Regions from separate parts of the Kineococcus arenarius subsp. arenarius genome, predicted to be linked through region 2. Evidence: riboswitches for the same ligand, from Rfam matches in the RefSeq annotation. Region 2 holds a riboswitch; the other holds the start of a gene.

Region 1 (13,508 bases), on a different contig from region 2:
CCTTCTTCAGGACCTTCTTCAGCCGGGAGCGCTCGGTGTCGGGCAGCTTGCGGGAGATGCCCGTCATGGAACCGCGCGGGACGTAGACCAGGTACCGGCCGGGCAGGGAGACCTGACTGGTCAGCCGGGCGCCCTTGTGCCCGACGGGGTCCTTGGTGACCTGCACCAGCACCGGGTCGCCGGACTTCAGCGCGGCCTCGATGCGCCGGGGCTGGCCCTCCAGCCCGGCGGCGTCCCAGTTGACCTCGCCGGCGTACAGGACGGCGTTGCGCCCCTTGCCGACGTCGACGAAGGCGGCCTCCATGCTCGGCAGCACGTTCTGCACGCGGCCGAGGTAGACGTTGCCGACCATCGTGGTCTGGGCCTTCAGGGCGCCGTAGTGCTCGACGAGGATGCCGTCCTCGAGCACGCCGATCTGCGTGACGCCGTCCTTCTCCCGCACGACCATGACGCGCTCGACGCTCTCGCGGCGCGCCAGGAACTCGGCCTCGGTGAGGATGGCGCGCTTGCGGCCCTGCTCCCGGCCCTCCCGGCGGCGCTGCTTCTTGGCCTCCAGGCGGGTGGAGCCCTTCAGAGCGGTGATCTCGTCCTCGCCGGTGCCCCCACCGGTGCTCCCGCCGCGGCCCCGCCGCGGCTCGCGCACCCGCACGACGGTGTTCGGCGGGTCGTCGGGCGAGGGCTCGTCGCCCTCGGCGCCCCCGCCGCGGCGGCGACGGCGACGGCGGCGGCGCGAGGAACCGGACGCCTCGTCCGCCTCGGCGCCCTCGTCCCCGTCGGCGTCGTCGCCCTCGTCGCCGGCGTCGGGGTCGTCCGACCCCGCTCCGGGAGCAGCCGCGTCGGGGCCCGCACCCCCGGTCCGGTCGTCGTCGTCCTCGTCGCCCCGGTCCTCGTCGTCGGTGCGCTCGGCGTCCTCGCGGGTGCGACCGCGCCGGCCCCGGCCGCCGCGGCGGCGACGGCGGCGGCTGCCGGCGTCCTCGTCGTCGTCCTCGTCGGCGCCCGCCCTCGAGGCGGTGTCCTCGTCGTCGCCCCCGGCGGGCCGCAGCGGCCCGTCCTCGACGTCGACGTCCTCGCCGGCCGTGGTCAGCGCGTCCAGGAGGTCCTCGGGGTCGCGCACGGCGTCCTCACCGGGCTCCTGCGCGGAGCGCTCCACCGCGGGCCGCGGCGGGCCCGCCGGCGCGGAGGCGCGGCGGCTGCGACGGGGCGCCTCCTCGACGGCGGGGGCCTGGAAGAAGACGGCGGTGGCGCGTGCGGCGGCCTCGGCGGCGCGCTCGGCGGCGGTGCGCTCGCGGCGGCCGGCGAGCCCCGCGGCGCGCAGCAGGACCGGGTCGTCCATGACGTCCTGCGGGTCGTCCGCCGGGGTCGGCGCGGGCTGCTCGACGGCCGGCTCCTCGGCGACCGGCGCCTCGGCGACCGGTTCGGCGGGCGCCTGGACGGGCTCGTCCTCGACGGGGCGGTCCTGCGCCGCAGCCACCTCGGCCGGCTCGGCGGTGACCGTCGCACGGGACCGGGAGGCGCGCCGGCGCCGCACGGGTGCGGGTGCCTCGGCAGCGGGCTCGGCGACCGGCTCCAGAGAGGGCTCGGCGACCGGCTCCGGGGAGGGCGCGGCTGGCACGGCCTGCTCGACGGCACCGCCGGCCACCTCGCCGGCGGGCCGCTCCGCGGCCGCCTCCTCGGCGGGTGCGGGGGTGCTGGTCCGGCGCGTGGCCCGGCGGGCGCGGCGCCGCGGTGCCGGGGCCGGCTCCTCCGCGGGCTCGCCCACCTCGACGGCGGCATCAGCGGGGGCCTGGGCGGCGGGGGCCTCAGCAGCGGGGGCGGCGGGCACGGTCTGCTCGACGGTCCCGCCGGCCACCTCGCCGACGGGCTGCTCGGGGCTCGCCGCCGCGGGCGGCTCGTCGGCGGCGGCCGCGGGCTCGGGCGCCTCGACGCGCACCGGTGGCCCCGCGGGGCGGCTGGCGGCTCGGCGCCGGCGCGGGCGGGTGGTGCCGCTCCCCGACGCTGCCGCTGCGTTCTGGTCGTTCTCTTCAGGTGTGGTCGTCACGGGTGCTCCCGTCGCCCTCCGACGACCACTCCACCGGTGAACCCGTGGCCGCCGGGAGGCGTCCTCGAAGGGATCGCCGGGTGGGGTGACCCGCACCCGGCGGAAGTCCTCGGTGCACGGGCGGGGTTCGCACGCGGTGGGCGGCGCTCCGCTCGTGCCGCCGCCCGCCCTCCGACCGGATCGGGGACCGGGGCGCCTGCGAGGCCCTTCCACTGGACCGCGGCGCTGCCCGGCCGCCACGCTCCGGGCGGCGGTCTGGTCGGCGGGTCGGTCGCCCGGTGTGGGGAACGCCCGACCGTCCGCAGTCTCTCACAAGCGCGCGCACCTGCCGCTGTGGACGGCGTCGTCCACAGCGGCGGGCGGCCCGCGGGCCGGAGCCGGTGGCGCCCCGGGTCAGGGCCGCAGCGCGGCGGGCAGCAGGTCGGCGTGCGCGGCGAGGAGCTCATCGGTCATGTCGCGGACCTGCTCCAGGGTCAGCAGGGCCGCCGTCAGCGGGTCCAGCGCGACGGCGTGGAAGACGTGCTCGCGCGAGCCGGTGAGCGCGGCCCGCACCGCCAGGGTCTGGACGTTGACGTTGGTGCGGTTCAGGGCCGCCAGCTGCGGGGGCAGCTCCCCCACGGCGGTGGGCTGCACGCCGTTGGCGTCGACCAGGCAGGGCACCTCCACGCAGGCCTCGCCGGGCAGGTTGGCGATGACGCCGGTGGCGTTGGGCACGTTGCCGTACACGACGGAGGGGACGCCCGTGACCACGGAGTTCACGATCGAGGCGCCGTACTCCACGCTGGGGGTGAGCTCCTCCTGCAGCCGGGCCAGCTGTGCGTCGATGTCGCCCCGGTCGTCGTGGGCGGCGCAGATCTCGTAGTAGTCCCAGCGCTGCGGGACGTACCGCTCGACCGTGGCGGGGTCCTTGCGGAAGTAGGGCAGGTACTCCGAGGCGTGGTGGCTGGACTCGGTCTCGAAGTAGCCGAAGGCGTTCATCAAGGTGGTGCGGACCTGCTCGTTGCCGCCCTCGTAGACGCTGGCCGCCGCGGCGGCGCCGCTGTGGTCGCCGTGGTCGCCGGCCAGCTCACCGGCCGCGCGCCCGACGACGTGCCGCTCGGTCATGACCTCGCGCAGCCGGGGGTACAGGTCCTCCCCGCCGCGCCGGCGGAAGCGCAGGATCCACGCCTGGTGGTTGATGCCGGCCGAGAGGTAGTCGACCTCCTCGTACGGGACGCCGAGGGTGCGGGCGAGCATGCGGGTGGTGCCCTGCACGCTGTGGCACAGCCCCACGGTCCGCAGCCCCCTGGCGTTGAGGAAGGCCGTGGCCATGGCCATCGGGTTGGCGTAGTTGATGAACACCGCGTCGGGGCAGACCTCGAGCGCGTCGGCGGCGATGGCCTCGTACGCGGGGACCGAGCGCAGGAAGCGGAAGACGCCCCCGGGGCCGACGGTGTCGCCGACGGTCTGGTCCACGCCGTAGCGGCGGGGGATCTCCACGTCGTGCCGGTAGGAGGCCACTCCCCCGACCTGGAAGGTGATGACGACGAAGTCGGCGCCGTCCAGGGCGCTGCGGCGGTCGGTGGTCTCGACGACCTGCGCGTCGAAGCCGTGGTGGGCGATGAGCTTGCGCGCGGCCTCGGCCACCGGTGCGAGCTTGCCCGGGTCGACGTCCATGAGGCAGAGCTGCGCCGAGCGCAGCGCCGGGAAGCTGAGGACGTCGCCGATCAGGCGGAACGGGAAGACGTACCCGCCGGCGCCGATGATGGTGATCTTGGGCGGGCGCACCGGGCTCGTCGTCGGGCTCATGACCTCGACGCTAGGCGGCCACCGGCGCCGCGGGCCTCCGGCGAGCCACCGGGAGCTTCCAGGATCCTCAGCACCTAGTCTGACCGGTGTGCCGCGGGGTGCGAGGGTCGAGGAGTCCGCGCTGTGGGTGCACCGCGGGCCGGCGCCCCCTATGCGCGAGTTCCACCGGCACGACGACGTGGAGGTCAACGTCGTGCTCGAGGGACGGCTGGAGTACCTGTCCGGCGGGCGGCGCACGGTCGTCGAGGCGGGCAGCACGGCGCTGTTCTGGGCCGCGGCGCCGCACCGCCTGCTGGAGCAGGACCCGTTGCACCGCAGCGACGTGGCGTGGCTCCACGTGCCGCTGTCGACGGTGCTGAGCTGGTCGCTGCCGGAGGCGTTCACCACCGAGGTGCTCGCCCAGCGCACCCTGGTGGTGCCCACCGAGCGGGTCGGTGCGCACGTGCCGGGGCTGTTCGGCACCTGGGAGCAGGACCTGGCGGCACCCGGCGGGACGGCCTCCACGGCGCTGCTGCTGGAGGTGCACGCCCTCGTGCTGAGGATCGTGGCAGCAGCGGGTGGTGCCGCGGGGGCGGGGACCGGCGCGCCGCCGCGGGCGGACCTGCGCCCGGTCGCCCGGATGGCGAGCTGGATCGCCGAGCACTTCCGGGAGCCGGTGTCCGCCTCGGACGCGGCCCGGGCCGCGAACCTGAACCCGAACTACGCCACCACCCTGTTCCGCCGCGCGGTGGGGCTCTCCCTGGGCGAGCAGCTGACGCGGCACCGGGTGGCGGAGGCGCAGCGGCTGCTGGTGACGACCTCGATGACGACGGCGGCGGTCGCGCACGCGGCCGGCTTCGGTTCGCAGAGCAGCCTGTACGCCTGCTTCACCCGCGCGTGCGGGTGCTCCCCCGGGGCCTACCGCGCCAGGCGGACGGCCCCGGGGGACGGCCTCACTCGAACAGGGCGTTGAGCTGCTCGTTCATGGGCGTCAGCGCGTCGGGTTCCGCGTTGAAGGCCATGACGTTCTCCATCACCGAACTGGTGATGCTCTGGACCTCGGCGGCCTTCAGGACGGCCGGGTAGGGGAACGTCGTGCCGGCGTCGATCTGGTCGGTGAAGGCGCTGATGTCGAACCCGGTGCGCCCGAGGGCCTCCTTGGCGGTGTCGACGGTGCTGGCGACCGCCGGCATGACGACCCCCGCCTCGGCCACGACGGACTGGCACTGGACCGACCCCAGGTAGGAGGCCCACTCCCAGGCCGCCCCCTTGACCTGCGAGGAGGTGGAGATGGAGTCGGCCAGGGAGTTCTGCATGGCGGCGCGGTGCCCCTCCGGACCGATCGGGGTGGGCGCCAGGGCCAGGTCGACGCCCTCCAGCGCGCCGAAGTTGGCGGTCTGCCACGACCCCTCGGTGACCATCGCGTACCGGCCGGCCTGCACCTGCTGGTCGGGCGCACCGCCCTCGGTGAAGGCCAGCGGAGGCATGTACCCCTTCTCGATGAGGCCGCGCCACCACGCGTAGGTCTGCTGGAACCGCGGGTCGTCGTAGTGGAACTCGGTGCCCCACGCCTCGGCGTCCATGTACCACCAGCCGGTGGTCATGGCCAGGTAGGACCACTCCACCTGCCCGAAGGGAGCGCCCGCGCTGCCCAGGCCCAGCCCGTAGGTGCGCACGTTCCCCTTGTCGAAGCCGGGTTCGTCGCCGCGCACGCCGTTCTCGTCGACGGTGAGGTGCGCGATGACGTCCTCGTAGGTGCCGCCGTCCTCGGGGTTCCAGGTGAGGTTCTCCATCTGCTCGCGGGTGACGCCCGCCTCCTCGGTCATCCCCTCGTTGTAGAAGATGCCGATGGTGTCGAAGTCCTTCGGCAGCCCGTAACGCTTCCCGTCGGGGCCGACCCACAGCTCGGTGGTGCCGGTCACGTACTTCGACAGGTCGATGCGGTCCTCGGCCACGTGCTCGTCGATGGGGACGATCAGCCCGCGCTCGGCGAACTCGCCGTACCGGGAGGTGTGGTTGGCGAAGACGTCCGGGGCGGAGTTGGCGACGAAGCCGGTGAACAGCTTGTTCCAGTAGTCGTCCCACCCGAACTGCTCGATCTGGATGTCGATGTCGGGGTGCTGCACCTCGAAGTCGTCGGCGCACTGCTGGTACGCGGGCAGCTGCGCGGACTCCCAAAGCCAGTAGGTGACGGTCCCGGTGTCGGCGTCGGCGCCGGGGTCGACGCCGTAGGAGCCGCAGGCGGTCAGCAGCAGCGCGGCGCCGGCGGCGGCGACGGCGCGGCGGGCGCGGGAACGGCGGGGGGCGGGGTGCATCACGGGCTGCCTCACTTGATGCCGGAGAAGCCGATGGAGTTGACGACCTTCCGGCTGAAGATCGCGAACAGGACGATGATCGGCAGGGCGGCGAGCAGCGTGGCGGCCATCAGCCCCGCCCAGTCGGGCGATCCCTGCGGGGTCTGGGCGCGGAAGACGCCCAGGCCGACGGTGAGCACGCGGACGTCGGGGTCGCTGGCGACGAGCAGCGGCCAGAAGTACTCGCCCCACGCCTGGATGTACTGCAGGATCGTCAGGGTCACCAGCGGTCCGGACGCCATGGGCAGGATCACGGTGAAGAACCTGCGCACGGCACCGGCGCCGTCGAGCCGCGCCGCCTCCTCCACCTCGTGCGGGATGCCGAGGAAGAACTGCCGCAGGAAGAAGACGGCGAAGGGCGTCATGAAGAAGAACGGCAGGACGATCGCGGCGTAGGTGTTGAGGATGCCCAGGTCGCGCATCAGCAGGAAGTTCGGCAGCTGCGTGAAGATCGGCGGGACCATCAGGGCGGTGAGGAAGACGAAGAAGACCGTGTCCCGGCCGGGCCAGCGCAGCCGGGAGAAGGCGTACGCCGCCAGCGCGCCGAAGAACACCTGCCCCGCGGTGATCAGGGTGGCCACCACCACGGAGTTCAGCAGGTAGCGGCCGATGTTCACCGAGGCGCCGGAGCCGGCCTGGGCCTGGGCCTCCTCGGTGCTCGCCAGCCCGAGGACCCGCTCGAAGGCACCGAGGGTCGGCTCGACGGGCAGCAGGCTCGACGGCTGGGTGGCGAGGTACGCACCGTTGGAGAACGCGGTGCGCAGCATCCAGTAGAACGGGAAGAGGGTCACGAGCACGATGAGGACCAGGGCGGTCCAGGCCAGGACCCGCCCGGCTCCGGGCCGGGCCCGGCGCGCTCTGCCGGTCCGCGAGGCCGCGGCGGCCTCGTCGAACGTCGTCACTGCGGTGGCCACGTCGCCTCCTGGGGATCGTTCGCTTCGGGTCGCGCTCAGGCGACGTCGGACTCGTTCGCCCGCATCAGCCGCAACTGGACGAAGGCGACGGCCGCGAGGATGAGGAACAGGACGACCGAGACGGCCGACGCGTACCCGAACTGGTAGCGCTGGAAGGCCAGGTCGAAGATGTAGTACTGGATGACCTTGGTCGCGTCGGCCGGGCCGCCGGCGGTGGTGACGGCGACGGTGTCGAACGCCTGGAACGAGCCGACGACCGTGATGACGAGCACCAGGGCGAGGATCGGCCGCAGCAGGGGCAGCGTGATGCGCCAGAACATCTTCCACTCCGAGGCGCCGTCCACCCGGCCGGCCTCGTACACGTGGTCGGGGATCATCAGCAGGCCGGCGAAGATGAGCAGCGCCGTGTACCCGAGGTGCCGCCAGGTGTTGACCAGCGCGATCGTGGGGATCGCCCAGTCCTGGCTGCCGAAGAAGGGGATCGCGTCGACGCCGATCCAGCCGAGGAACTGGTTGGTGATCCCGATCTGGGCGTCCAGCATCCAGTAGAAGACCAGGGCGACGACGACGTTGGAGATGAGGTACGGCAGCACGATGACGCTGCGCACGAGGACCGATCGGGTCAGCCGGTGCAGCAGCACGGCCAGCAGCAGCGCCAGGACGGTCTGCGTGCCGATGTTGATGACGACGTACTGCACCGTGACCTTCATCGCGTTCCAGAACGTGGGGTCGTCCAGGAGCGCGGCGTAGTTGTCCAGACCCACCCAGGTGGGGCGGTTGAAGACGTCGAAGTCGGTGAAGCTGTAGTAGAAGCCCCGCAGGGTGGGCCAGAAGTAGAAGACGCTGAACCCCAGCAGCGCCGGCAGGACGAACGCCAGGGCCGTGAGGCGTTCCCGCTGGGTCCCCCTGCTGTCCGGGCGGTAGCCGTGGACCTGCAGGCTGAGGCGGTCCGAGCTGCGGGTGCGAGCGGCTCTGCTCGTGAGCGCCATGGCGTCAGACCTTCCGGGTTCGCAGGAGGAGGAGCTGCTGCGGCTGCAGCAGGCAGGTCGTGACGCCCACGGCGGCCAGCGCCCGGCCGGTCATCCGGACGCCACCCGCCGCGGTCCACGGGAGGGAGTCGCCGCCCTGCACGGCCGGGGTGTCGCCCGGCGGCTGCGGCGCGACGTGGTACGTCGCGTCGGGGTCGAGGCCCGGCAGGCGGACCCGCCCGGGCACGCTGGTGTCGGGGGTGCTCAGCTGCACCACCGCGAACAGGCCGTCGCCCCCGTCGGCGGCCACGACGCCGTGCACGGCGCTCGACTCGTCGTGCGGGTCGGCGCGCACGACGGTCCCGGTGTGCAGCAGGGGCCGCAGTTCCTTGTACAGGGCGACCCACCGGGTGAGTTCCGCGCGTTCGGCGGGGTCCATGCGGGTCAGGTCGGTCTCGATGCCGAAGGACGCGAACAGCGCGGTGCCGGCGCGAAAGGACAGGTCGCTGCTGCGGTGGGTGGTGTGGGACGGGGAGGCGCCCACGTGCGAGCCGATGAGCTCAGGGGGTAGCAGCTGCGTGGTCCACCGCTGGATCTGCTGGCGCTCCAGCGGGTCGATGCAGTCGCTGCCCCACACCCGGTCGGTGTGCTCCAGCACCTCCAGGTCCACGCGCAGGCCGCCGGAGGAGCACGACTCGATCTCCACGCCGGGGTGCCGGGCGCGCAGCTCGTCCATGAGCCGGTAGGCCGCCAGGGTCTGCGCGTGCACGCCGGGCCGCCGGCCGGGACCGGAACCGGCCTCGAGCAGGTCGCGGTTGTGGTCCCACTTCAGGTAGGCGATGTCGTTCTCGGTGAGCAGGGCGTCCAGGCGCTGGAGCAGGTACGCGTACGCGTCCGGGTTCCCCAGGTCGAGCACCTGCTGCTGGCGCGAGGAGGGGGGCAGCACGTCCTCGGCGGGGCGCAGGATCCAGTCGGGGTGCGCCCGGGCCAGGTCCGAGTCGGGGTTGACCATCTCGGGTTCCACCCACAGCCCGAACTGCATGCCGAGGCCGGTGACGACGTCGATGAGCGGGGTGAGCCCGTCGGGCCAGACGTCCTCGTCGACGTACCAGTCGCCCAGGCCGGCGGTGTCGTCGCGGCGGTGTCGGAACCAGCCGTCGTCGAGCACGTAGCGCTCGGCGCCGACCTCGGCGGCGGCGCGGGCCAGTTCGGTGAGCCGGCCGAGGTCGTGGTCGAAGTACACGGCCTCCCACGTGTTCACGATGACCGGGCGCGGGTTCGCGGGGTGGTGCTGCCGCGAGCGCAGGTGGGTGTGGAACCGGGCGGCAATCCCGTCCAGGCCGTGCTCGGAGTGCGCCGCGTACACCCACGGGGAGCTGTACCCCTCCCCCCGGGCCAGGCGCACCTCGCCCGGCAGCAGCAGTTCGCCGCCGGACAGGACGGCGGTGCCGGTGTGCTGGCGCTCGGCGAGGGCGCGGTGGTTGCCGCTGAAGGCGACGTGCTGGGCCCACACCTCCCCGGTGCGGAACCCGAAGCCGGCGGTGCCGGCCGCCAGGACGAGCGGGGCGTCGGGGCCGGTGCGCCCGCGCCGGTTCTCGCGGGTGTGGGCGCCGACGACGAGGGGCAGCCGCTGCGGCACCCGTTCCTTGCCCCAGCGGCCCGCCATGTCGAGCAGCTCGGTGGCCACGGGCGGCAGCGGCAGCGCCGGGGCGAGGGCGCCGACCTCGTAACCGTCCGCCCCGGTGTTCGTCAGGTGCGCGCGGTGGCGCAGCAGCCCGGAGGGCAGCAGTTCCAGTTCCAGGTGCAGCTCCAGCGCGGCGGCGGTGTCGGCGGCGCGCACGTCCACGCGCCCGCCGCCCGGCCCGGCGCCGGTGACCTCGACCGCGGTGGGGGCGAAGCGGGTGGCCCAGGCGGTGCCGTCGCGGTGCCCGGCCAGGCCGGGGGTGCCGCTCCAGCCCTGGGCCTGCTCGGGCAGCAGGGCGAGGGGCCGTTCGACGTCGACGGCGTTGTTGGCCCGGGCGGGGGCGCCGGCGACGGCGAGGTCGCCCAGCGCGGCGGCATCGAGCTCGCCGAGGTCGGCGCCCCAGTGCACGAGGGAGGGGAGCTGGTCTGCGTGGGTGCGCAGGACGACGCTGACGCCGGCCGCCCGCAGGTGCACCACCTCCCCGGGGACCGCGGCCCGGGCGGGGGTGGGCGTCTCGCGCTGGAGCAGGGTCACGGCGTCTCCGGGATCACGTCGTCGTGGTCAGGATCGTGCTGCCGCCGATTTCTACGGCAGAACTCCCAGCACCGTCAAGAGGTCTCCTGCTTCCCCGCAGGCGCGGAGATCAGGCTGTTCGGGTAGTGCCGGACTTCCGCGGCGGAAGTCGACTACGGTTCTCCCACGCAGCGCCGAGACCGGCGCCCGACCCCGGAGGAGCCGGATGACCCTCGCGAGCCCGGCGCGACCCGGCACCGCCTGGACCCCGCTGACCGGCCCCGCGCACGACATCGCCCTGGAGGTGCTGCTCGACGGGCCGCTGCCGCGCAGCGAGCTGGCCCGCCGGCTGGACCTGTCCGCCGGCAGCCTGACGCGGCTGTCCCGCCCCCTGCTGGACTCCGGCCTGCTGGTGGAGACGGCGGGCGCGTACGACCCCGTGTCCGGGCGCCCCACGCGACCGCTGGACGTGGAGGAGGGCACCCACTGCTTCGTGGGCGTCAAGCTGACCGCGGACACCGCCTACGCCGTGCTGACCACGCTGCGCGCGAACGTCCTCGCCGAGCTCGAGACGCCCCTGCCGGACCCCTCCCCCGCCGGGTGCACCGCCGCCGTCGGCGACCTCGTCCGGGCCCTGACCGCACGCGCCGACGCACCGGTGCGCGCTGTCGGCGTGAGCCTGGGCGGGCGGGTCTCACCGGACGGGGAGGTCCTCTCGGCCCGCTACCTGGGCTGGGAGGGCGTTCCGTTCGGCCGTCTGCTGGAGGGTGAACTGGGCCTGCCGGTCGTGGTGGACAACGACGTGCTCTCGCTGACGCGGGCCGAGCAGTGGTTCGGCACGGCCCGCCGCTGCGGGCACTTCGCCCTCCTCGTCGTGGGGACCGGAGTGGGGTACGGCCTGGTCGTGCACGAGCAGGTGCTGGACCGCCCGGACGCCGGCGTCGGGTTGCTGGGGCACTTCCCCCTGGACCCCGCGGGGCCCCTGTGCCCGGACGGGCACACCGGCTGCGCGGAGGCGATGCTCACGCGGGGGGCGGTGGAGGCGCGGGCGAGCGCGGCGCTGCGGCGCCTGGTGGGTTTCGAGGAGGTGCTGGACCTGGCGGCGGCGGGCGACGTGCTGGCGCGGCGGGTCGTCGACGACTCCGCCCGCGCGCTGGGCGTCCTGGTGGCCGCGATCGGCAACCTCACGATGCCCGAGAAGGTGCTCGTCTCCGGGGAGAACGCCCGGCTGGCCGAGGTGGGTGCCGCGGCGCTGCGGGAGGGGATCCGGGCGCACCGCAGCCCGCACGCCTCCGAGCTGGACGTGGACGTGCAGCACACGGGTTTCCCGGAGTGGGCACGGGGAGCCGCGGTCACCGCGATCCGCACGTTCGTGCTGGGGCACCGCCGCTGAGGGCGCCGCCGTCAGCGGCGGCGCGCCAGCAGGTGCCAGAACCGCGCCGTCCGCCGGAACTCCTCGCGCCGGCTGAGCTCGACCTCCAGCTCCTCCAGGTCCGCGACGGAGCGCTCGTCGGCCCGGTGGGCGTCCTCCAGCAGCGTGGTGACCGTCAGCACCCCGGCGCGCCCGACGACCTCGCACCCGGCGGCTCCCACGGCCTCCTCGACGACGGCGGGGTCCAGGCGCAGCACGGAACGGCCGGTGGCCGGGTCCTCCCCGCGCTCGGCGTCCAGCACCACCCACGCCTGCGCCGGCCCGTCGCGCAGCGCGGCGGCCAGGACGTCGGCGGCCGGGTTCGGCGCCATGAGGGAGAGCAGGCCACCGGGGCGCAGGGAGGACGCCAGGGTCGCCACGTCGTCCGCGACCTGTTGCGCACCGCCCCGGTGCTGCAGCACGTCGTGGCACAGCACGACGTCGAAGGACCCCGAACCCCCCGCGCGGTGCCGGGTCAGCGCCGCCAGGGCGGTGAGGTCCTCCAGGTCCGCGGCCACGGTGCGCACGCGGTCGGCGACACCCGCGGCGGTGGCCGCGGCGCGGGCCGCGCCCAGCACGTCCGGTGAGGCGTCCAGGACCGTCACCTCGTGGCCGGCGAGCGCGAGCTGCAGCGCGTCGCGGCCGTCCCCGCCGCCGGCGTCCAGCACGCGCAGCGGCGCCGGGCCCAGCTGCGCGCACCGCTCGCGCAGCAGCACCGCCAGCACCCGGTAGCGCAGACGCCCCCACGGGGACTCCTGCCAGGTGGCCCAGGCGGCGGCCTCGCGGCGCGCCTGCTCGGACCCCGCTGCGCCGTCCGCGGCGGGCGTGGTGGTGCTCATGCCGTGCCTCCCCATCGGTCCTGGCGTGAGCACCCTCCACGCGGGGGTTGCTGCGGCGTCGTCGAGCCAGGTCTCTCGGCCGCTCTGGATGGTCCGAGCAGAGTACGGCACGGATACGCTGACCGCCCGACCCACGACCCCGGAGGACCCGCGCCCATGAGCACCGCCCCCCTCGCCGCCGGCGACGAGCTCGTCTTCCCCCCGCCCGCGGGGTTCGCCGCGCAGGCCAACGTGGGCGCGGAGGAGTACGAGCGCGCCGCGGCGGACCCGGAGGCGTTCTGGGCCGAGCAGGCCGGCCGGTTGCAGTGGGACGAGCCCTGGCACACCGTGTTCGACGGCTCGACGCTGCCCACGGCGCAGTGGTTCGTCGGCGGCAAGCTCAACGTGGCCGTGAACTGCGTGGACCGGCACGTGGCCGCCGGGCGCGGGGAGAAGGTGGCCCTGCACTGGGAGGGCGAGCCCGGCGACTCGCGCACCATCACCTACGCGCAGCTGCAGGACGAGGTGTGCCGCACGGCGAACGCGCTGCAGGAACTCGGCGTGGGGCACGGCGACCGGGTGGTGCTCTACCTGCCGGTGCTGCCCGAGACGATCGTGACGACGATGGCGTGCGCGCGCATCGGCGCGGTCGTCAGCCTGGTGTTCGGGGGTTTCTCCGCCGAGGCGCTGCGCTTCCGGGTGGAGGACACCGGCGCGAAGCTGCTGGTGTGCACGGACGGGCAGTTCCGCCGCGGGAAGGCGGTGGCCGTCAAGGGTGCCGCCGACGCCGCTGTCGAGGGCCTGGAGCACGTCGAGCACGTGCTGGTGCTGCGCCGCACCGGGGACCTGACGCCGGACGTGCCGTGGACGCCGGGGCGCGACGTGTGGTGGCACGACGTCGTGGACCGGCAGAGCACCGAGCACGCCGCCCCGAGCTTCGACAGCGAGAACCCGCTGTTCATCATCTACACCTCGGGCACCACGGGGAAGCCGAAGGGCCTGGTGCACACCAGCGGCGGGTACCTCACCCACACGTCCTGG
Region 2 (15,499 bases):
CCGGCGACGCGGGTGGTGCGCAGCGCGCGGCGGGAGGTCAGCTGCACCGGCGTCTCCACCCGCAGGGCCTCCTCCACCGCGCCCGGCCACAGCGCGGGGTCGGCGCGCAGGAGGTCGAGCTGGCCGGGTTCGTCCAGCAGCAGGCGGGTCGCGGAGCCGAGGAGGTTCACGGTCGTCTCGAACCCGGCGGCCAGCAGCAGCCCGGCGGTGGACCGCAGCTCCCGCTCGCTCAGGCGCGCCCCGCTGCCGTCGCCGTCGTCGTCGGTGGCGGCCACCAGCCTGCTGAGCAGGTCGTCGCCGGGGCGGCGGCGCAGCTGCTGCAGGTGCTCGCCGATCCAGGTGTCGAAACCGCGCAGGGCCGCGTCGACGGCCCGCACGTCGCGCCACGGGGCGGCGACCTCCAGGCTGCCGGCCAGGCCCGCGTCGAAGGCGCGCAGCTCCTCGCGCCGGTGCGGCGGCACGCCGAGGATCTCGGCGATGACGGCGACGGGCAGCCGCAGCGCGTAGTCGCGCACGGCGTCGACCAGCGGCCCGCGCCGGGCGAGCTCCTCGAGCAGCTCGTCGGCGATCTCCTGCACGCGCGGGCGCAGGCCCTCCACGGCGCGGGCGGTGAAGACCCCGGAGACCAGGCGGCGGTAGCGGGTGTGCTCGGGCGGGTCGACGGCGAGCATCGAGGGCGGCTCCACGGGGTGCGTGGGCCGGTCCCGGCCGGCCCACGCCAGCAGCGGCCGCAGGCGCGGCAGGGGGGCGTCGTGCAGGGCGCCCACGCCGAAGTCGGTGCCGGCGAGCACCTCGCGCACCACGGCGTGCGAGGCGCTCATGCAGGTGAAGCGGCCGGTCAGCAGCGGCCCGGCGGCGCGGACCCGCTCGTGGAAGGCGTACGGCTCGCGCCAGGTGGGCGGGTCGGCCAGCAGCAGGGACTGCAGGTCCCCGGTGCGCGCGCCGCGGCGCACCGCCAGGCGGGGCATGCCGTGCTGCACGCCCCAGCGCACCGTCCCGCGCACCTCCCGCACCACCGGGGACGTCAGCGAGGTCAGCGCCGCCCGCGCGCCGGCGGCGGTCACGGTGCCGCCTCCGGCGGGGCCCCCGGCGCGTCGACGGCGCCGCCGTAGCGGCGGTCGCGCTCGGCGTAGGTCTGGATCGCCGCCCACAGGGCGCGGCGGTCCACGTCCGGCCACAGCACGTCGGAGAAGACCATCTCGGCGTACGCGGACTGCCAGGGCAGGAACCCGGAGGTGCGCTGCTCCCCGGAGGAGCGCCAGAACAGGTCCACGTCGGGCATGTCGGGCTCGTCGAGGAAGCGCGCCACCGTGCGCTCGTCCACCCGGTCGGGGTTGATGCGGCCGGCAGCGACCTCGCGGGCGATGGCGCGCGCGGCGTCGGCGATCTCGGCGCGGCCGCCGTAGTTCACGCACATCGTCAGGGTGCAGACGGTGTTGTCCCTCGTCAGCTCCTCGGCGGCCTCCAGCTCGTCGATGACGCTGCGCCACAGGCGCGGTCGGCGCCCGGCCCAGCGCACCCGCACGCCCCAGGAGTGCATCTCGTCGCGTCGGCGCCGGATGACGTCGCGGTTGAAGCCCATGAGGAAGCGCACCTCCTCGGGGCTGCGCTTCCAGTTCTCCGTGGAGAACGCCCACGCCGAGACGTGGGTGACCCCGATCTCGATGGCACCGGCGACGACGTCCAGCAGCGACGCCTCGCCGCGCTTGTGGCCCTCGTTGCGCGGCAGCCCGCGCGCGTTGGCCCAGCGGCCGTTGCCGTCCATGACGATCGCCACGTGCCGGGGCACCAGCTCCGGCGGCAGCTGCGGGGGGCGGGCGCCTGAGGGGTGCGGCGGGGGCGCCTGGACGGCGCGGGGGGCGGGTGCCGCGGCGCGGCGCCCGAGGGTGCGTCGTGCGGGGGTGCTCACGAGGCCCGAGCTTCGCACGGGTGCGCCGGTGCGCTCGCTCAGACCCGCTCGACGTGCTCCAGGGAGCGGATGCCCCGCTCCAGGTGCCACTGCAGGAACGCGGCCACCAGCCCGCTGCCCTCGTCGCGGCAGCGCTGGTCGCTGGCGTCGGCGGTGTCCCAGTCGCCCGTCAGCAGCGCGGCCAGCAGTTCCAGGGTGCGCGGGTCGGGGGCGGCTGAGCCGGGCGGGCGGCACGCCGGGCACACCGCCCCGCCGGCGGCCACGTTGAACGCGCGGTGCGGGCCCGGATCGCCGCAGCGCGCGCAGTCGGCGAAGCTGGCGGCGTAGCCGGCCACGGCGAGGGACCGCAGGAGGAAGGCGTCCAGGACCATGGTGGCGGCGTGCTCGCCGCGGGCCAGGGTGCGCAGCGCCCCCACCAGCAGCAGGTACTGCTGGGTGTTGCTCTCCCCCTCCACCTCGGTGAACCGCTCGGCCGTCTCCAGCAGGGCGTGCCCGGCGGTGTAGAGGCCGTAGTCGGCGGCGATGACCGCACCCAGGGGGGCGAGGACGTCCACCTGCGTGACGATGTCGAGGGAGCGGCCGCGGTGCAGCTGCGCGTCCACGCAGGTGAACGGCTCCAGGCGGGCGCCGAAGCGCGAGGAGGTGCGGCGCACCCCCTTGGCCACGGCCCGGACCCGGCCGTGGTGGCGGGTCAGCAGGGTGATGACGCGGTCGGCCTCGCCGAGCTTGGCGGTGCGCAGCACGACGGCGTCGTCGCGGTAGCTGCGCGGCCCCCCGATCCCACTCACCCGGGCAGCGTAGGCCCCGGCACCGACACGGCGGCGCGGCGCCGGTGCCCGCGCGTCAGGCGAGCTCGATGCGGTCGCCGCCGGCGCGCCGGGCGCGCGTGCACGCCGCGTCGGCGGCCGCCAGGGCCTCGGCCGCCGGGGCGGGCCCGGCCACCCCCACGGACGCGCTCATCCGCAGCCCGGGGGCGAGGTGCGCCCACGGTTCCTGCCGCACCGCCGCCAGCAGCCGCTCGGCGACGAGGACGGGCGCCGGCCCCGGGCGGTCGGCGGGCAGCAGCACGACGAACTCGTCGCCCCCGTAGCGCACCAGCACGTCGTCCTCGCGGCAGCTCTCCACCAGCAGCGCGGCCACGCGCCGCAGCACCGCGTCCCCGGCCTCCGGGCCGTGCTCGTCGTTGGCCGCGCGCAACCCGTCCAGGTCGACGAGCACGGCGCTGTAGCGCTGGTCGGGCCGCTCCAGGACCTGCTGCAGGCGCCGCCGGTTGCCCAGGCCGGTCATGGGGTCGGTCAGGGCGGCGCGGCCCTGCCGCTCGTTCTGCTCGGCCATCTCGTGCTGGCGGATGCGGTCCTGCAGCGCCTCGAACCGGCTCTCGCGGTCCTCCCACAGCCGCGACAGGGAGATGCGCGCCAGTTCGGCGAGCGCGTCGGCGGCCTCGTGGCCGCCGTGGTGGCGCACGGCGTTGTCGGCGCGCACCTTCAGGGCGGTCAGGCCCCACACGTCCAGCTGGGTGCTGGAGGAGGTGCGCTGCACGGCCAGCAGCAGTTCCCGGGCCCCGTCCAGGTCGCCCTCGGCGGACAGCGACATCGCCAGGCCCACGCGCGCGATCTGGGTCTCCACCAGCTCCTCGCGCTGGCGGAAGGCGGCGGCGGCCACGCGCAGGCGCGCGGCGGCCAGGGCGGGCTCACCGGTGCGGTGCAGCACGAACCCCTCGATGGCGTCGGCGCGGGCGCGCATCTCCGGGTAGCCGACCTCCTGCGCCAGCGAGCGCATCCGGGCGGCGTGCCCGAGGGCCCGCGCGTAGTGCGGCCCGGTCTCGCCCGAGCGGCCGACGACGTCGAGCATCGCGCCCCAGGACACCTCCAGGACGGCGGCCTCCTGCACGACGTTCAGGCGCACCCGGGCCGGGGGGAAGGTCAGCGAGAGCATCAGCTCGGTCAGCTCGTCGGCCGGCTCGAACAGCGCCAGCGCGCGCAGCGCCAGGGCCACCGACATGGTGGCCGACAGGTGGTCGTAGGTGCGCACGGGCTGGGCGGTGACGATGAGCTGCGCCTCGGCCAGGTGGTCCATCGCCAGGGCCGTCATGCCCAGGTCCACGCGGGCCTCGGCCAGCAGCGACAGGGCCTTGGCGCGCCAGACCGGGTCGGCGCGCGGGCCCAGGCGCTGCAGCAGGTGACCGGCCTCCGCGGCGGCCTCGGCGGCGCGGCCGAGCTGCTGCAGGGCGACGCAGCAGATGAACTGCAGGTACCGCGCGGTGCGCTCGTCGCCGGCGGCCTCGCAGAGCACCAGGCCCTCGCGCGCGGCCTGTACGGCCCGCTCGCCGTAGCCGTCCAGGTAGAGGCGGTGCGCCTCCTCGGCGAGGGCGTCGAACGGCCCGAACGGCCCGGACGGCTCCAGCTCCCGCCCGGCCGGCCCGGCCGCGGCTGCAGCGCTGCCCACGTCGATCGCCCCCTGTCCCCCGCGCGGTCGAGCACGGATGGTGACTGATCCTAACCGTGAGCGGGCGCCGCGCAGCCGGAAGGGCCGGACGGTGCGCGCTCGACGACCCCCGGGGGGCGCTCCCCGGCCCGCCGCGCGCAGCGGCGGGCCGGGCGCCTCAGCGCAGGGCCCGGTTCACGGCCGACACGATCGCCTTCAGCGAGGCGGTGGTGATGTTGGCGTCGATGCCGACCCCCCACAGGACGCGCTGGCCCACGGCGCACTCGACGTACGCCGCGGCGCGCGCGTCGCCGCCGGCGGACAGGGCGTGCTCGGCGTAGTCCAGGACGCGCACGTCCACCGGCCCGGCGGGCAGCCCGGCCAGCGCGGCGCAGAACGCGGCGATGGGCCCGTTGCCGGTGCCGGCGACCGTGGTGGTCGTCCCCGCGTCCAGCAGGTCGACCTCCAGCGCGTCGACGCCGTCGACCTCGGAGACCGAGCGGGTGGCGCGCAGCGCCAGCCGGCCCCAGTCGGGCGTGCCGGAGGGCGAGGGCAGGTACTCGTCGGAGAAGATCTCGAAGATTTCCGCGGCCGAGACCTCCCCGCCGGCCGCGTCCGTGCGCTCCTGCACGACGCGGCTGAACTCGATCTGCAGCCGCCGCGGCAGGTCCAGCTGGTGCTCGCTCTTGAGCAGGTAGGCCACGCCGCCCTTGCCGGACTGCGAGTTGACCCGGATGACGGCCTCGTAGCTGCGGCCGACGTCCTTGGGGTCGATGGGCAGGTACGGCACCGCCCACTCGTGCTCGTCGACGCTCCTGCCGGCGGCGGCCGCGTCGCGCTCCATCGCCTCCAGGCCCTTCTTGATGGCGTCCTGGTGCGACCCGGAGAACGCGGTGAAGACCAGGTCCCCGCCGTAGGGGGCGCGCTCGCCCACGGGCAGCTGGTTGCAGTGCTCCACCGTGCGGCGGATCCGGTCGATGTCGGAGAAGTCGATCTCCGGGTCGACGCCCTGGCTGAAGAGGTTCAGCCCCAGGGTGACCAGGTCGACGTTGCCGGTGCGCTCGCCGTTGCCGAACAGGCAGCCCTCGATGCGGTCCGCGCCGGCCAGGTAGCCCAGCTCGGCCGCGGCCACGCCGGTGCCGCGGTCGTTGTGCGGGTGCAGGGACAGGACCACGTTCTCGCGCTGCGCCAGGTTGCGCGACATCCACTCGATGGAGTCCGCGTACACGTTCGGGGTGGCCATCTCCACCGTCGCGGGCAGGTTGACGATCACCTTGCGCTCGGGCGTGGGCTCGAACACCTCCACCACCGCGTCGCAGATGCGCCGGGCGAACTCCAGCTCGGTGCCGGTGTAGGACTCCGGGGAGTACTCGTAGTAGACGGTCGTGCCCGGGATCGTCTCCTCGTACTTGCGGCACAGCCGCGCGCCCTGCAGGGCCAGGTCGACGATGCCGTCCTCGTCCATCCCGAACACCACGCGCCGCTGCAGCACGGAGGTGGAGTTGTACAGGTGCACGATCGCCTGCTTCGCCCCGCGCAGGGACTCGTAGGTGCGCTCGATGAGGTGCTCGCGCGCCTGGGTCAGGACCTGGATGCGCACGTCGTCGGGGATCAGGTCCTGCTCGATCAGGGTGCGCACGAAGTCGAAGTCGGTCTGGCTGGCCGAGGGGAAGCCCACCTCGACGTCCTTGTAGCCCATCTCCACCAGCAGCTGGAACATCCGCAGCTTGCGCTCGGAGTTCATGGGGTCGATCAGGGCCTGGTTGCCGTCGCGCAGGTCCACCGCGCACCAGCGGGGCGCCTTCGTGATCCGCTTGCCGGGCCACGTGCGGTCGGGCAGGTCCACGGCGATCTGCTCGTGGAAGGGGCGGTACCGGTGGTACGGCATCGACGACGGCTTCTGGGTGTTCTCCACAGCTCAAGCTCCTCTACGCGGGACCGGATGTGCTCGGCCGGCGCGCACGACGAGGTCCCGCGACGGGGAGACCGGCCTAGCTGGCCCCGCCGCGGCGGCGAAGGAGGAGGGTCTCCCAGCGAGCCACGGCAGCACCGTACGCGCCCGGCCCCCGGCTCGTCCACGCGGGGGGGCGGGACGAGCCGGCGGCGCCGCACCGCCCGGGCCGGTGGCCGGCCCGGGCGGTGCGGGGCGTCAGCGGTCGTCGCGGGGGTTGAGCTGCTGCGGGTCGCCGTCGGGGTCGTCCTCGGCACCGGGGTCCTGCGCGGCCCCGTCGCCGGTCTGCACGCCCCGCAGGTCGCGCGGGTTCAGCTCACCCGGGTCGCCGTCGGGGTCGATGGGGTTGGTGGTCGGTTCGCTCATGCCTCCACAGTGCACCGGCCCCCCTCCCCCGGCACCCCGAGGCCACCGCGGCCGGCCTCACTTGACCGCCCCGCGGGTGACCCCGCTCATCACCCAGCGCTGGGCGAACACGTAGACGAGGATCGTGGGGGCCATCGCCATCAGGTAGGAGGCGAAGGCCACGTTGTAGTCGGTGGAGAACGCCAGCTGGAAGATCTTCTGGACGACGGGGATCGTCTGCAGCGTCTGGTCGGCGGTGATGAGCGAGGGCATCATGAAGTCGTTCCAGCTGGCCAGGAAGGCGAAGATGCCGACCGTGGCGTTCATGGGGGCCAGCAGCGGGAAGACGACCCGCCAGAACACCTGCCAGGTGCTCGCCCCGTCCATGCGGGCGCTCTCCTCCAGCTCCAGGGGGATGGAGCGCAGGAACGCCGAGTACAGCAGCACGCTGAAGGACAGCTGGAACATCACGTGCAGCAGCGCGACGCCGACGGGGTTGTCCAGCGCGAGCACCGCGGTGAGCTTGACCTGCGGCAGCGCCACCACGGGGAAGGGGATGAACATGGCGGCCAGCAGGTAGAAGTAGGAGTACCGGAACAGCCGGCGGTCCCAGTTGCGCACGATCGCGTAGGAGGCCCACGACGCCAGCAGCAGGCACCCGGCGACGCTGACGACGCTGACCAGCACCGAGACGGCGAAGGCCCGGGGGAAACCCGTCAGCGTCCAGGCGTCGGCGAAGCTGGCCCAGTTCAGCGGCCACGGCGGGGCGAAGCCGGTGCCGGCGACGGCCTGCTCGGGCGTCTTGAACGCCATGACGACGGCGAAGTACAGGGGCACCAGGACCGCCAGGGACGTCAGGGCCAGCAGCGCGGTCAGGCCCCAGCCGCGCCCGCGCAGGGGGGTGGAGCCGCGGCGGTTCCCGCGGGAGACCGCGGCGACGGTGGCGGGGTCGGCGGTGACCATCAGAGCGACACTCCTCGGCGGCGGATGATCTGCAGCTGCAGGACGGAGATGACCACGGCGAGGACGAAGAAGACCACCGCGTTGGCCATCTGGTAGGCGTAGTCGCCGTTGGTGAAGCCGGTGAAGATGGTCATGGCCACGCTGCGGGTCGCCGTCCCCGGGCCGCCGTCGGTCAGGCCCACGATGATGTCGTAGGCGTTGAGGAAGTTCTTGAACCCCAGCACGGTGTTGATGACGACGTACCCGGCGACCAGCGGCAGGGTGATCGAGGCGAACCGGCGCCAGGCGCCGGCACCGTCCAGGGCGGCGGCCTCGTAGACCTCCTCCGGCACCGCCAGCAGGCCGGCCAGGTAGATGATCAGCGCGCTGGGCACGGCCTGCCAGGCGGTCACCACCACGACGCCCACCCACGCCAGGTCGGGGTTGGCCAGGACGCTCTCCCGCAGCCACCCGATGCCCAGCGCGCCGCCCAGCGCGGGCAGGGAAGTGGACAGGAGGTGGTTGAAGACGAAGGCGATGACGATGCCGGAGACCACCATGGGGATGAAGAACACCGCGCGCAGCGCCGTCTTCAGCTTGATCTTCGCGCTCAGGCCCAGCGCCAGGGCCAGGGCCAGGACGTTGACCAGGAGCACCGTGACGACCGAGAAGCCCAGGGTGAAGCCGTAGGCGTGCAGGACGTTCGGGTCGGTGAACAGCACGGCGTAGTTGGCGAGCCCGATGAACTCCCACTCGCCGTACCCGACGTAGTCGGTGAGGCTGATGACCGCGCCGACCAGGGCGGGCAGCACGATGAACAGGGTGAACAGGGCCAGCGCCGGCAGCAGGAACAGGTAGGACACGGCGTCGACGCGGCGGCGCGGGGCGCGGCTCCGCACGACGGCGACGTCGGAGTGCGCGCCGCCGGCGGCGCGGCGCCCGCTCCGGGAGCGGTGCGGTGAGGTGGTGGCCACGAGATCTCCTTCGCTCTGCGGCGGCGCTCAGGCGGCCGAGCGGGTCGCCAGCCGCGCCCAGTCCTCGTCGATGCGGCGCAGCAGGCGCTCGCCGTCCCCGGAGCGCACGGCCTCCTGCAGGTAGTTGCCGACCGGGATCGTCAGCGGGATGTAGGTGTTGGCGCCCTGGTAGATGCGCCCGGCGTCCAGCGCGGGCTGCAGGCCGACCAGGCGCGGGTCCTGCAGGGGGGCGGCGCCCAGCAGCGGTGAGGTCGCCAGGTTGTCGGCGTTGTAGCGGGCGATGACCTCGTCGCGCATGAGCCACTGCAGGAACTCGCGCGCCGCGGTCTGGTGCCCGGAGGCCTCGGGGATCCACAGGGCCAGGTCGAGGTTGACCCGGGCGGCGGCCTGGCCTGGCTCGTCGCCCATCGGCAGCGGGAACGTGCCCACCGGCAGGTCGGGGTTCACCTTGGCGATCTCGCCCAGCGCCCACGGGCCCTGCAGGTACATGGCCGCCTGACCGCGGCCGAACGCCAGGTTGCCGTCGGCGTAGGCGCGGCTGGCCGCGTCGGGGTTGGAGTAGGAGGCCAGCTGCAGCATCTTCTCGACCGGCTCGGCGAAGACGTTCGAGAACGACACCTCCTCCTCGGGGCCGGCGTCCGCCCCCAGGGCGCGCAGGTCGGCGAAGAAGGCGGCCACGTCCAGGGCGCTGCCGGTGCAGTAGTCGAACAGGCCCTGCTGGATGGTCCACACCTCCTGGAAGGTGCTGTAGACGGGCGTGACCCCTGCGGCCCGGAAGGTCTCGCACGCCTGCACGAGCTCGCTCCAGGTCTGCGGCACGGCCACGCCGTTCTGCTCGAACAGCCGCGCGTTGTAGATCACCCCCGCGGAGGCGACGGAGTAGGGCAGCACGTTCGTCTCCCCCTCGTTGGTGGCGAACTGGTCGACCAGCACCTGGTACTTGGGGTCGACGCGCTGCGCCTCGGGCAGGTCCGACAGGTCCGTGAGCACCCCGGTCGAGACGTAGCCGCCGACCTCGAGGGTGTAGTTCCACGCAGCCAGGTCCGGCGGTGCGCCGCGCACGAACTGGGGCACCAGCGCCGTCTGGGAGGAGTCGTGGACGGCGAGCACCCCGGACTGCGAGGCGTTGAACTCCGCCACGAGGTCCCCGAAGTAGGCGATGACCTCCGGCTTGTTCTGGAAGAAGCGGACCTCCTCGCGCCCGCCGGTGCCGGCGGAGGACCCGCAGCCGGCTGCCCCGAGCGCGAGGGCGCCGCCCCGGCGGTCAGCAGCGAGCGCCGGCTCAGGGGCCCGGCGGCCCGCAGGGCGGGCGGCGCGGTGGGTGGCGGGGTGCGTGGCGGGGTGCGTGGCGGGGTGTGTGGCACGGTGGGTGGCACGTCGTCGTCCCTCCTCCTGGCTGCCGCGGGCACCGTCGCCTGCGGGTCCTGCGGGGCCGCGCGGGGGGTCTGCCCGCACGGCCCGGTCCGCCCGCCGGATCCGCGGGTGGCGCCTGCCTCGTCATCGAGCCGGACCGTGGTCTCGCCGTCCAGCAGCGTCTCCCCGATCGGGCCGCTGGACAAGACGACACGAGCGGCGAGCGCACCACACGGTGTGGCGCCCCCCCACCGCGGGTAGGGACCGGGCATGGCACCCGACCAGAGCACCCCCACCGACCCGACGACCCAGCACCCGCGGTCCCAGCCGGAGCAGTCGATCCCGCACCCCGGCCTGGAGGGGCAGATGGACCCGCCGCCGGACTACGGGCAGGACACGTACCGCGGCAGCGGCCGGCTCACCGGCAAGCGCGCGCTCATCACCGGCGGCGACTCCGGCATCGGCCGCGCGGTCGCCCTCGCCTACGCCCGCGAGGGCGCCGACGTCGTGATCGTCCACCTGCCCGAGGAGCAGGCCGACGCCGACGAGACCGTCGCGCTGGTCGAAGCCGCCGGGCGCAAGGGCGTCAGCGTGCCCGGCGACCTGCGCGAGGAGGAGTTCTGCCGGCAGGTCGTCCAGCGCACCGTCGACGAGCTCGGCGGTCTCGACGTGCTGGTGAACAACGCCGCCTACCAGATGGCCGTCGGCGGCATCGAGGACCTGAGCACCGAGCAGCTGCTGCGCACCTACACGACCAACGTGTTCGCGACGTTCTGGCTGTGCAAGGCCGCGGTGCCGCACCTGCAGCCCGGTTCCAGCATCATCAACACCGTCTCGATCCAGGCGTACCAGCCCTCGCCGTCGCTGCTGGACTACGCCTCCACGAAGGCGGCGCTGGTGAACTTCACCAAGAACCTGGCGCAGGAGCTGGGCGAGAAGGGCGTCCGCGTCAACTGCGTCGCCCCGGGACCGATCTGGACCCCGCTCATCCCGGCCACGATGCCCGCCGAGCAGGTCGGCTCCTTCGGCAGCGAGACCCCCCTGGGCCGCGCCGGCCAGCCCGCGGAGCTGGCGCCCGCCTACGTGTTCCTGGCCTCGCAGGAGTCCAGCTACATCACCGGCGAGCGCATCGGCGTCACCGGCGGGATGCCGATGCCCTGACGTGAGTCGATCCCCCCGGCGGGGGCCGCCCGGACCACCGGCCCGGGCGGTCGCTCACGAGGTGGCGGGCGAGCCCGTGCGCACGAGCTCGCCCGCCAGCAGCGAGCCGATCCAGCCGTCCAAGCGCTCACCGCGGTGCACGAGCAGCCCGCGCACCTCGCCCTCCCGCCGGAAGCCGCACTTCTGCGCGACCCGCCAGGAGGCGGTGTTGCCGACGACGGCCTGCCAGTGCACGCCGGCCAGGTGCAGCTCGTCGAAGCCCCACGCCAGGGCCAGTCGCACCGCGCGGGTCGTGACGCCGCGGCCCCGCGCCCAGGGCGCCAGGCCGAACCCGATCTCCGCCCAGCCGGCCGGGCGGTGGCGCAGGTCCACGGTCCCCGCGAAGCGGTCACCGGCCTGGACCGCCCACCCGGCGACCTCGCCGCGCTCCCACGCGGCGGCGAGCCCGGCGACGAAACCCTCCGCGTCCGCGCGCCCGTAGGGCGCGGGCACCGTGGTGAAGCGCACGGTGTCCGCGTCGCGGCACTGCTCGACGACGGCGTCGAGGTCGGCGGCGGTGTGCCGGCGCAGCAGCACGTCGCCGTCGCGCAGCTCCGGGTGCTCGGGCAGGTCCCAGGTCTCGTCCACGCACCGAGGCAACCGCAACGCGCCGGGGGCCGTCCACCGGGTTCCCGGTGGGCGGCCCCGGATCGCTCAGCTGCGGTTGCGCTTGACCCGCTGCTCCACCAGGCCCAGCAGCACGTCGGAGAGCTTGCCCAGGAGCGCCAGCAGCAGGATCGCCAGCAGCACCTGGTCGGTGCGGCCGACGTTCTGCCCGTTCGTCATCTGGAACCCCAGGCCCATCGCGCCGTTGAGGAACTCGGCCGCCACGAGGAACAGCCACGCCTGCGCCAGCGCCAGGCGCAACCCCGAGAGCAGCGACGGCGCGGTCGCCGGCAGCAGGATCTCGGTGAACAGCCGCACCCCGCTGCGGCCGTAGGCGCGGCCCACCTCCACCAGGGCGGGGTCCAGGTGGCTCAGCGCGGAGTGCACCGTGGTGTAGACGGGGAAGAACGCGCCGATCGCGATGAGCACGATCTTCGGGGTCTCCCCGATGCCGATCCACAGGCCCAGCAGCGGCACCCAGGCCAGCGAGGGCACCGCGCGCAGCGCCCCGATCGTCGGGCTCAGCAGCGCCGAGACGGAGCGCAGCAGACCGGTCAGCCCACCCAGCACGACCCCCAGGCCCGCACCCCACAGGAACCCCAGCAGGACGCGCTGCGTGCTGATGGCGATGTTCCGCTGCAGCTCCCCGGTGCCCCACATCTCCACCGCGGCGCGCAGCACGTCCGCCGGCGGCGGCAGCTGCACGCGCGAGAACACCTCCAGGGTCGAGCACAGCTGCCACGCCGCCAGCAGCGCCAGCGGGACCAGCACCCCCAGCAGCCACCGCCCGGAACCGGCGCGGCGGGCCGGCGCCTCCACCGCCGCCGGCCGCTCCGGCGCGCTCACGCTCACGCCGAGGCCGCCTGCTCGGCGAACTGCGGCGCGAACAGCCCGTCCAGGGCCGTGAGCGCCTCCTCCTCCGAGCGCACGTCGCCGTTGGCGGCCATCAGCGGGATGACGCCCTCCAGCACGGTGCGCTGCGCGTCGCCCGGCACCGGGTCGATGTCCAGGCCGGTGCGCTCGGTCAGCACCAGCGAGGCGACCTCGGGGTCCAGCTGCGCCTGCTCGGCGTACAGCGCCACGAGCTCGTCGGGGTTCGCCAGCGCCCAGGCGCGCGCCTGCTCGTAGGCGTCGACGACCTGCTGCACGAGCTCCGGGGAGCTCTCGATGAACTCCTCGCGGGCGTTGAGCACGCCGTAGGTGTTGAAGTCCACGTTGCGGTACAGCAGGCGCGAGCCGGCGCTGAGCTGGGTGGCGGCCATGTTCGGGTCCAGGCCCGCCCAGGCGTCCACGTCGCCGCGCTCCAGCGCCGCGCGGCCGTCGGGGTGCTGCAGGTTGACGATCTCCACGTCGGAGGCCGCCAGCCCCGCCTGGTCCAGCGCCTGGCGCAGGAAGAAGTACGGGTCGGTGCCGGTCGTGGCGGCGATGCGCTTGCCGCGCAGGCCCGCCACGTCGCTCACCGTGGAGTCGGCGCCGACGACCAGGGCGGTCCACTCCGGCTGGGAGTAGACGTCGACGGTCTGCACGGCCTGGCCGTTGGAGCGGGCCTGCAGCACGGCCGCCCCGGCGGTGGAGGCCAGGTCCAGGTTGTCGTTGCGCAGGAACTCGTTGGCCTTGTTGCTGCCGAGGGACTGCTCCCACTGCACCGTCAGGCCCGCGTCCTCGAGGATCCGCTGCTGGCGCACCACCAGGCTCAGCGGGTTGTAGTACGCGTAGTCGAGGCGGACGGTGTCCCCGCCACCGGACGCGGAACCGGCGGACGGCGCCGTTCCGGTGGAGGACTCCCCCTGCACGCAGCCGGCGGCACCGAGGGCGACGCCGCCGAACAGGGCACCCAGGGCGGTGCGGCGCGCGAGGGGGCGGGGGAAGTGGGACACGGTTCTCTCCAGGGGCAGGGTCGCCCGCACGAGCGGCGGACGACGGGGTTCGCAGGGGTCAGCAGGCGTGCCGCGGGGTTCGCGGGTGCAGCGGTGCCCGGGCCGGGGGCCGGGCGCTCAGGCGTGCGCGCGCGGCACGCCGAGCAGTTCGAGCAGTTCCACGCGCAGGTGGGCGAGGTCGGCGTCGCCCCGGTCGCGCGGGCGCGGCGGCCCCACGGCCAGGTCGCGCACGACGTGGGCGCCGGCACGGCCCTCGGTGGTTCCCAGCACCAGCACGCGGTCGGCCAGGTGCAGCGCCTCGTCGACGTCGTGGGTGACGAGCAGGACGGTCGCACCGGTACCGCGCTGCACGTCGTCCAGCAGGTCCTGCATCTTCAGGCGGGTCAGGGCGTCGAGCGCGGCGAACGGCTCGTCCAGCAGCAGGACACCGGGGCGGCGCACCAGGGCGCGGGCCAGCGCGGCGCGCTGGGCCATGCCGCCGGACACCCGGCGCGGGCGGTGACCGGCGAACCCGGCCAGGCCCACGGTCTCCAGCTGGTGCAGCACCTGCGCGCGCCCCTCGGCGCGGGGGGTGCCCAGCGGCAGCCCCAGGGCGACGTTGCCGGCCAGGTCCCGCCACGGCAGCAGCCGCGGCTCCTGGAACACCACGGCCGTGCGCCCGCCCACCCCGCGCACCGGCTCGCCGCCGACCTCCACGGTGCCGGAGGTGGGGGTGTCCAGCCCGGCGACCAGGCGCAGCAGGGTGGACTTGCCGGAGCCGGACGCGCCCAGCAGCGCCACGGTGCTGCCGGGCGCCACGTCCACGTCCACCCCGGCCAGGACGTCGTGCCTGCCGGAGCCGGTGGTGAACGAGCGCCCCACCCCCCGCAGGGCGACGCCGGCGGCCTCGACGCGCTGCGCCGCGGGCGCACCGCCGGGTGCTGCCACGGCGGGGCCGGGCACAGCGGGGCCGGGCACGGCGGCGCCGGACGTGGCTGGACTGGACGCGGGACGCGTGGGTACGGCCGACACTGCTCCTCCATCGCTCCTGGCGTGAGCACCGCACCGCCCGCTCCGGCCAGGGAGCTGATGGAGGTTGCTGCGGCGTCGTCGAGCCAGGTCTCTCGGCCGCTCTGGATGGTGGCGTCATCAAACGCGAGGACGCCCGCACCTGTCAAAACGGGTGGCCCCCGAGAGGGTGACGTGCGTTTTCACCACGGGGCGCACGCGCGCGACTACGGTGGACGAGCCATGCCGTTCTCCCGGACAGCCCCCCACCCCGCCCCCCGCACCGCGGCGCCGGGCGTGGCGGAACCGTGGACGACGACGGCGAACGCGGTCACCGCGGTGCGCACCGCGGTCGCGGTCGCGCTCGGGTGCGCGGCGGCCGCCACCGGCTCACCGGCGCTGCTGCTGGTGGCGTACCTGGCGTACTGGGTGGGCGACGTGCTCGACGGCGCCGTGGCGCGCCTGATGGACCAGGAGACGCGCCAGGGGGCGGTGCTGGACATCCTCAGCGACCGCGCCTGCACCGCCGTGCTGCTGACGACCTACCTCGGCTGGCACCCCTCCATCGCCGTGCCCGCAGCGGTGTTCCTGCTGCAGTTCATGGTCGTGGACTGCCTGCTGTCGCTGGCCTTCCTGCGCTGGCCGCTGGTCAGCCCCAACCACTTCCACCTCGTCGACCGGCGGGTCTGGCTGTGGAACTGGTCGAAGCCGGCGAAGGCGCTGAACACCTCGGGCGTGGTGGCGTGCCTCGTGCTGGGCTTCGAGGGGGCGGCGACGGCGGTCGCCGTGGCGGTGCTGGCCGTCAAGTGCCTCTCCGCCGTCCGGGTGGCCCGCCTGAGCCGGGCCCCGCGGTGACGCGCCCGTGGAGGACCTGAGGGCCACCGGTGTCGCGCTGGAGGTCCTCGCCGCGATCGCCGTGGGGGCCGTCTCG

The links. Region 2 has a riboswitch for S-adenosylmethionine ahead of ACRYM0_RS08625 (ABC transporter ATP-binding protein). Riboswitches for the same ligand answer to the same signal wherever they lie in the genome.
Region 1: linked by a shared signal. The riboswitch ahead of ACRYM0_RS17050 (class I SAM-dependent methyltransferase) and the one ahead of ACRYM0_RS08625 (ABC transporter ATP-binding protein) in region 2 are both predicted to bind S-adenosylmethionine.

Annotation. Positions count from the first base shown of each region.
Region 1 is NZ_JBJLSE010000093.1:1,310-14,817, reverse strand. It holds partial or broken gene ACRYM0_RS17090 (Rne/Rng family ribonuclease) at 1-2,038, opposite strand, end outside; gene melA (alpha-glucosidase/alpha-galactosidase) at 2,432-3,826, opposite strand; gene ACRYM0_RS17080 (helix-turn-helix domain-containing protein) at 3,915-4,778, shown strand; gene ACRYM0_RS17075 (ABC transporter substrate-binding protein) at 4,759-6,120, opposite strand; gene ACRYM0_RS17070 (carbohydrate ABC transporter permease) at 6,132-7,073, opposite strand; gene ACRYM0_RS17065 (carbohydrate ABC transporter permease) at 7,109-8,062, opposite strand; gene ACRYM0_RS17060 (alpha-galactosidase) at 8,067-10,259, opposite strand; gene ACRYM0_RS17055 (ROK family protein) at 10,465-11,631, shown strand; gene ACRYM0_RS17050 (class I SAM-dependent methyltransferase) at 11,643-12,488, opposite strand; SAM riboswitch class I at 12,497-12,583, opposite strand; gene acs (acetate--CoA ligase) at 12,645-13,508, shown strand, end outside.
Region 2 is NZ_JBJLSE010000025.1:28,249-43,747, reverse strand. It holds gene ACRYM0_RS08690 (cytochrome P450) at 1-968, opposite strand, end outside; gene ACRYM0_RS08685 (isoprenyl transferase) at 1,061-1,909, opposite strand; gene recO (DNA repair protein RecO) at 1,948-2,697, opposite strand; gene ACRYM0_RS08675 (GGDEF domain-containing protein) at 2,753-4,354, opposite strand; gene leuA (2-isopropylmalate synthase) at 4,512-6,221, opposite strand; gene ACRYM0_RS08665 (hypothetical protein) at 6,483-6,650, opposite strand; gene ACRYM0_RS08660 (carbohydrate ABC transporter permease) at 6,708-7,592, opposite strand; gene ACRYM0_RS08655 (carbohydrate ABC transporter permease) at 7,592-8,545, opposite strand; gene ACRYM0_RS08650 (ABC transporter substrate-binding protein) at 8,573-10,000, opposite strand; gene ACRYM0_RS08645 (SDR family oxidoreductase) at 10,169-11,059, shown strand; gene ACRYM0_RS08640 (GNAT family N-acetyltransferase) at 11,114-11,686, opposite strand; gene ACRYM0_RS08635 (ABC transporter permease) at 11,753-12,556, opposite strand; gene ACRYM0_RS08630 (aliphatic sulfonate ABC transporter substrate-binding protein) at 12,553-13,581, opposite strand; gene ACRYM0_RS08625 (ABC transporter ATP-binding protein) at 13,699-14,508, opposite strand; SAM riboswitch class I at 14,597-14,704, opposite strand; gene ACRYM0_RS08620 (CDP-alcohol phosphatidyltransferase family protein) at 14,812-15,423, shown strand; gene ACRYM0_RS08615 (hypothetical protein) at 15,431-15,499, shown strand, end outside.